DNA from 2 places in the Halanaerobium sehlinense genome. Region 1 is predicted to be linked to the other one. Evidence: riboswitches for the same ligand, from Rfam matches in the RefSeq annotation. Region 1 holds a riboswitch; the other holds the start of a gene.

The links. A riboswitch is a leader RNA that binds a small molecule or an ion and turns the genes downstream of it on or off. The one in region 1 is predicted to bind S-adenosylmethionine.
Region 2: another riboswitch for S-adenosylmethionine. It lies ahead of ACZ446_RS05030 (O-acetylhomoserine aminocarboxypropyltransferase/cysteine synthase family protein); the one in region 1 lies ahead of ACZ446_RS04340 (MetQ/NlpA family ABC transporter substrate-binding protein).

Annotation. Positions count from the first base shown of each region.
Region 1 is NZ_AP042442.1:889,874-893,434, reverse strand. It holds gene ACZ446_RS04345 (pyridoxal phosphate-dependent aminotransferase) at 1-762, opposite strand, end outside; gene ACZ446_RS04340 (MetQ/NlpA family ABC transporter substrate-binding protein) at 799-1,614, opposite strand; SAM riboswitch class I at 1,792-1,893, opposite strand; gene rsgA (ribosome small subunit-dependent GTPase A) at 1,961-2,992, opposite strand; gene ACZ446_RS04330 (class I SAM-dependent methyltransferase) at 3,019-3,561, opposite strand, start outside.
Region 2 is NZ_AP042442.1:1,037,901-1,041,461, reverse strand. It holds gene metA (homoserine O-acetyltransferase MetA) at 17-934, opposite strand; gene ACZ446_RS05030 (O-acetylhomoserine aminocarboxypropyltransferase/cysteine synthase family protein) at 950-2,227, opposite strand; SAM riboswitch class I at 2,381-2,484, opposite strand; gene ACZ446_RS05025 (RNA polymerase factor sigma-54) at 2,582-3,561, opposite strand, start outside.

The DNA of each region.
Region 1 (3,561 bases):
GGCAGCAGTAGTTATTTCAGCAGGTGCAATTAAATATCCAAGCCTCCAGCCTGTTATCGAATAGGTTTTAGAAAGAGAACTGCAGGAAATTGTTCTTTCAAACATTCCCGGCAGTGAAGCAAAATATAGATGCTTATTTGGAGGATAAATAATATGTTCATAAACTTCATCAGTAATTACAAAAACATCATATCTTTCTACCAGTTCTGCAATGGTTTCCAGTTCAGAACGGGTGAACACCTTACCAGTTGGATTAGAAGGATTGCAGAGAATTAAAGCTTTGACTCCCTGCTTTAGCGCCTCTTCTAATTCCTCTGGATCAAAATTGAACTCTGGCGGGTTAAGATTGACATAAATAGGTTCTGCTCCTGATAAAATTGCATCAGCAGCGTAATTTTCGTAAAATGGAGAAAAGACTGCTACTTTATCTCCAGGTGTACAGACTGTCATCATTGCGGCCATCATCGCTTCAGTGCTGCCGCAGGTTACAACAATTTCCTTTTCAGGATCAATTTCAAAACCCATAAATTTTGACTGTTTTTCAGCTAGAGCTTTGCGGAAATTAGAAGCACCCCAGGTAACTGCATACTGGTGTATACTACCAGCTGCAGTTTCTTTTAAAGCATCTTTCAACTCTTCTGGTGGGTCAAAATCTGGAAAACCCTGAGATAAATTAACTGCATCATACTTATTTGAAATTCTGGTCATTCTTCTAATAACTGAATCACTAAAATTGTTTATTTTTTTATTTAATTCTGGCATAATATAACTCCTTCATATTTAATATTTTCGAGGCTGTTAAAATGCTGGGATAACTGCTCCGTCAAATTCTTCATTAATGAAAGTTCGTATTTTTTCAGATTGATAGGCTTCTACAAATTTCTTAATTATAGGATTATCTTCGTCTTCCGGCCTTACTGCCACTATACAAACATAAGGGGAGTCACCATCTTCAATATAGATAGAATCCTCTTTCGGATTCATTCCAAGATCAAGAGCATAATTTGAATTAACAGCTGCAGCGGCTACATCTGGTATAACTCTAGCTGTTTGGGCTGCCTCAACCTCGTGAAACTTTAAATCAAGTGGATTAGATTCGATGTCTAAAATGGTGGCATTGATACCTGCTGAATCATCTAACTCTATTAAACCAGCTTTTTCAAATAATAGTAAGGCCCTGCCGCCATTTGTTGGATCATTTGGAATAGCTATAGTTGAGTTCTCAGGAATTTCATTTAATGATTCATATTTATCAGAATAAATAGCAATGGGAATTACAATTGTTTTTGCAATTGATACTAAGTCTAAATTGCGGTCAGATTTAAATCTTTCAAAATATGGTATATGCTGAAAAGTATTAGCATCTAAACTACCATCTGCTAATGCTAAATTAGGTGTTACATAGTCTGTAAACTCAACAATTTCAAGCTCTACATCTTCTTCTGCCAAAATCGGCTGCACAGCCTCTAGTATCTGAGCAAAAGGGCCTGCTGTTGCACCAACTTTTAAAACTTGATCTGCTGCTATTACTGTATTTGCTGCAATTAATAAATACAAAACTGCTGCTAAAACTACTCCACTACTGATTAAGATTGATTTAAATGATTTTTTCATAATTTAGATTCTCCTCTACTTTTTTAATATTAATAAATTTATTATTTCTAATTTTGTCAACCGTATTTTCTCTAATACACCTCCCAATAAATATTTGCTTAAAATAAAAAAGCCACTCCTAATAAAACTGAAAGAGTGGTAAAAAAATAAACCCTCCTGAGAGGGTTTTATAAATTCCTCTCATCTGTCATTTCTTTGAAATGCAGGATTTAGCACCTTACCATACTGGTAGGTTGCCGGGTTTCAAAGGGCCAGTCCCTCCACCACTCTTGATGAATTATTAAATTTTAATTTTTATTATTATTTGATTATAGAGAATATCATCTAAATTATATTTTGTCAAATTCTATAACCCCATTAATTCTTTATATTTTAACTTATTTGCATATTCAGCGCCAAATTTTCTTTTTCTTTCTAAATAAAGCAATTCTTTTTCCAATTTTCTATAATTTTCGAGTCTTGCTTCAGCTAAATTCCCCTCTTTAATAGCTTTTTTTACAGCACAACCAGGTTCTGAATCATGCTGACAGTCATTAAATTTACAGTTTTTTGCTATTTTTTTAATATCTTCGAAACTTGCATCAATTCCATTACTTTCATCCCAGAGTTGAATTTCTCTCATCCCAGGAGTATCAATAACAATACCACCATTGTCTAAAACTATTAATTCTCGGTGAGTGGTAGTATGCTTCCCTCTACCATCACTTTCCCTAATTTGATTGACTTCCATCTTTTCCTGTCCCACCAGCTGATTAATTATTGTAGATTTCCCAACTCCAGAAGATCCCAGAAAAGCAGCAGTTTCTCCTCTGTTTAAATATTGTTTAAGCTCATCCAATCCTTTACCAGTTAAAGCACTAACTATATGAATTGGAACCCCAAATGCCACTGTTTCAACTTCAGATTTTTTTGCTCCAGCATCATCAGCTAAATCAGCTTTACTCAAAACGATTACAGGTTTAGAACCACTATCCCAGGCAATTGTGAGATATCTTTCCAACCTTCTTAAATTAAAATCCTGATTCAAAGATGTTACTATAAAGACTGTGTCAATGTTGGCAGCTACTATCTGTTCTTTAGTCTCAGCCCCGGCTGCTTTGCGTGAAAACTTGCTTTTTCTGGGCAGTATTTTATGAATAATAGCTCTGTTTTCATTATCCTGAAGGTCAACTAATACCCAGTCTCCAACTGCCGGAAACTGATTATTATAACGCATCTTACCTGTAATCTCAGCTAAAACTTCTCCTTTTTCTAAATACAACTTATACATTCCTTTATATTCAACGGCAGCTCTTGCAACCTGAAATCTTTCTTCAGCCTCCATTTGAGCTAATTTATCTACAAAAAACTGATTCCAACCTAAATCTATCAAATTCAATTTGAATTCCTCCCTTTTCAGCTGAGTTAATTTTCAGCTGTTTTTTTGGCTATATAAAATCCATAACTTAAATATTCTTTGTATTTTTTATATATCTGAATTTCTTTTTTTTCATTTTCTACAATTTTCTTTGCAGCTTCCGAATGATCATGCCTTTTTAAGAAGTCACTAAAACGAGCTTCAATTGGCTTATAGTAATTTTCAAGCCAGCTGGATTGGGGCAGATAAAAGTATCCTGCCGGTGTGAATCCATTCTTCTCTAAAACTTTAAACTTATTTGAAGCTGTATCAATTTCTGGATATTCACTATTCCAGTATTTTTCAATTTTTTCTGGTCTTTTATCAGTCAACCACGTAATTTCACTTACTGCCAAATAACCGCCAGGTTTTAAAAACTTTTTCCAGTTTTTTATTCCTGCTTCAAAACCCATAATGTAAATTGCTCCTTCAGACCAAATAATATCTAGTTCTTCTTGCTCAAAATCTAAGTTATCCATCGATTTTTCCAGTGTTTTAATTTTATTTTTTAGTCCTTTTACTTCTGCTTTTACTTCAAGCTTTCTCAAAAA
Region 2 (3,561 bases), 150 kb from region 1:
GATAAAGATCTGTAATCTATTTTAATTTGTTTAAATCATAGGGAGTCTCCTGATAAACATAATAGTTAAGCCAGTTGAAAAACAGTAGATTAGCATGGCTGTGCCAGCGCATTAATATTTCTTGATTTGGATCATCATCTCTAAAATAATTTTTAGGAACTTTAATATCCATCCCTTTTGCCAAATCTCTAAAATATTCGTCTGCCAAACTTTCGCGATCATATTCTGAATGGCCGGTTGCAAATATTTGTCTGCCATTTCTACTCTCTAATAAATATATACCCGCTTCTTTTGACTCTGATAAAATATTTACTTCTTCAACCTTTTCTATATCTTCTTTCCTTATTTCAGTATGCCTGGAATGAGGGACATAAAAAACATCATCAAACCCCCTCATTAATTTTACATGTTTTTTGTTTTTATAATGGTCAAAAATACCGAACATTTTTTCAGATAGTGGATATTTTTTTATACCATAGTGATGATATAAGGCTGCCTGACTCCCCCAGCAAATATGGAAGGTAGAGTAAACATTGTGCAGACTCCAATCCATAATCTCCTGCAGCTCCTCCCAGTAGTCGACTTCTTCAAATTCTAAAGTCTCAACGGGAGCTCCGGTAATTATCATACCATCATATTTATTAGTTTTAATCTCGTCAAAAGTATTATAAAACTTGATCAGATGCTCCTCTGCTGTATTTTTCGAATTATGAGTTGCCGGATGCATCAGATCAACATCTACCTGTAAAGGGGTATTCGAAATCAAACGCAAAATTTGTGTTTCAGTCTTAATTTTAGTAGGCATTAAATTTAAAATTAGGATTTTTAAAGATCTTATATCCTGGTGAGTTGCTCTAGATTCTTTCATTACAAATATATTTTCATTTTCCAGTGTTTCAACTGCTGGTAAATCATTTTGAATTTTAATTGGCATTTCTATCACTCCATTCTATGCCTGGGCAGCACTTAATGCCTGATCTAAGTCTTTTATAATATCATCAACATTTTCAATTCCAATTGAAAGCCTGATCAATTCAGGTGAAATTCCTGTCTTAATTAAGTCTTCTTCACTCAGCTGCTGATGAGTTGTACTTGCTGGATGAATAGCTAAAGATTTAGTATCTCCAACATTAGCCAGATGTAAAATTAGTTCCAGCTGATTAATGAATTTCTCAGCTACCTTTTTGCCTCCTTCAACACCAAAAGCAATCATACCTCCATAACCATTATTAAGATATTTTTTTGCATTTTGATGTGATTTATGACTTTTTAAGCCCGGATAATTTACCCATTTCACCCGCGGATCAGCCTCCAAAAATTCAGCAACAGCCTGGGCATTTTGGGAATGCTGTTTCATCCTTAATGCGAGTGTTTCTAAACCCGTAATGGTTAAAAACGAGTTAAATGGACTGGGAGAACTTCCTAAATCTCTTAAAAGCTGAACTCTGGCCTTTGTAATAAAAGCAGCGCTGCCAAACTCTTCCTGAAATTTGACTCCATGATAGCTTGGGTCTGGTTCAATTAACTCAGGAAATCTGCCAGTATCCCAGTCAAAATTGCCGCTGTCAACAATAATTCCCCCAATCGAATTACCATGTCCTGAAATATATTTTGTTGTCGAATGGATAACTATATCTGCTCCAAATTCAAAGGGCTTACAAATATAGGGGGAAGCAAAAGTGTTATCAACAATTAAAGGGATTCCTGCCTGATGGGCTATTTCTGCCAGTCTTTTAAAATCAGGCACAGCTAGAGATGGATTACCAATTGTCTCAATATAAAGAGCTTTTGTTCTCTCATTTATTGCATTTTTAAAAGTCTCTGGGTTTTCAGAATCGACAAAACTAACATCTATTCCCAACTTTTTGAAACGATGTTTAAATAAATTATGGGTTCCTCCATAAATAGAGCTGCCGCTTACAATGTGATCTCCATTATTACAGATAGTTAATAGTGCAATTACCTCTGCTGCCTGGCCTGAAGAAACAGCTAAGGCTCCAACTCCACCCTCAAGTTCTGCTACTCTCTTTTCTAAAACTGTATTACTTGGATTTTGAATTCTAGTGTAAATATCACCTTCTGCTTTTAAAGCAAATAAATCTGCCGCATGTTCTGTACTGTCAAATAAATAAGAAGTAGTTTGATAAATTGGAACTGCTGCTGCTTTTCTGTTCTTCTCTGCCTCATAACCTGCATGTAGTGCTAAAGTCTCAAATTTAAATTTCATTTAATTTCCTCCTCTAATTTTCGCTGCTCAAATTTTAATTTAATTAATACTAAAGTCTTTTTTTCCTTCTCTAATACTCAAAAAGAATAAAATGGGAATAAATAAAAAAATCCCACTTCCTAAGTAAATATAGGAGTGGGTAATCTGTTTTGCTCCTTATCTCTCAGAAATCTTCCTGCTGGAATTAGCACCGGGCAGAATCAACTGCTGGTTGCTGGGCTTCAAAGGGCCAGTCCCTCCACCTCTCTTGATAAGTTTTATTGTTTTTTATAACTCTAACATAGATTAGTAATCCTGTCAAGAAAATATTTTTTTAATTAAAGCTAAAAATCATATGATTCAGTAAAAAACTATTTATTTCTTTTTCCGCTGCCTTGAACTTTTAATCCCCAGAGATTTTCTATATTTTGCAACAGTTCTTCTAGAAATATCTAAACCATATTTCTGAGCAAATATTTCTGCTAATTTGTTGTCACTAAGTGGATGTGCTCTGTCTTCAGATTCAATCTCTTCACTCAGCATTGCTTTAATACTGACTGAAGAAACCCCATCAATACCGCTGTTGAAGAAGAATTTAAGACTAAAAACTCCATGAGGAGTCTGAAGATACTTTGCTGTTGTAGCTCTACTGACAGTTGATTCGTGCATTTCAATTTCTTCTGCAACTTCTTCCATTGTCAAAACCTTTAGATTTTTTAAACCATTTTCAAAAAAATCCATCTGCTTTTTCAAAATTGCTTGAGTGATTTTTCTAATTGTATGTTTCCTCTGTTCAATACTTTTAATCAGCCAAACAGCAGCCTGATATTTTTCCTTTAAATAATCGCTGATCATAGCGTCATCCTGGTTTTTTAATAAATTATAATAATAAGAACTGATGGTAACAGTAGGATAGGCAGTATTTTTTTCTTCAATATAAAATTCCCCATCTTCTTTTTTTATAATTAAATCAGGATCAATATATTCTGCTTTACAGGATGCAAAACTGCTGTCATAGTTAATATCGAGTTTTTGAATCCTTTGATAAACTTCTTCTACTGCTTCTTTATCAAAACCTTCGTCAGAAAAAATTTCAGCAATCATTTCGAAATCTGTAGTTAGCTCACCAGATTCATTTAAACTACCTACAATAAATTTTCCAAGTTCAATCTCTTCATCATTGAGAACTTCAAAAAGCTGATTTTCTAAATGTTCGCAAAAATCAGGCTGGTAAGCAACAAAGTTTTCGTATTCTATATCCTTTTTTTGAACAGAATTAAAACTTGATTCCCTATAATTCATGTCCCTCTGTGATTCCATCATCTCAAGCAAAGGATTTTCTTTCATTTCATCTT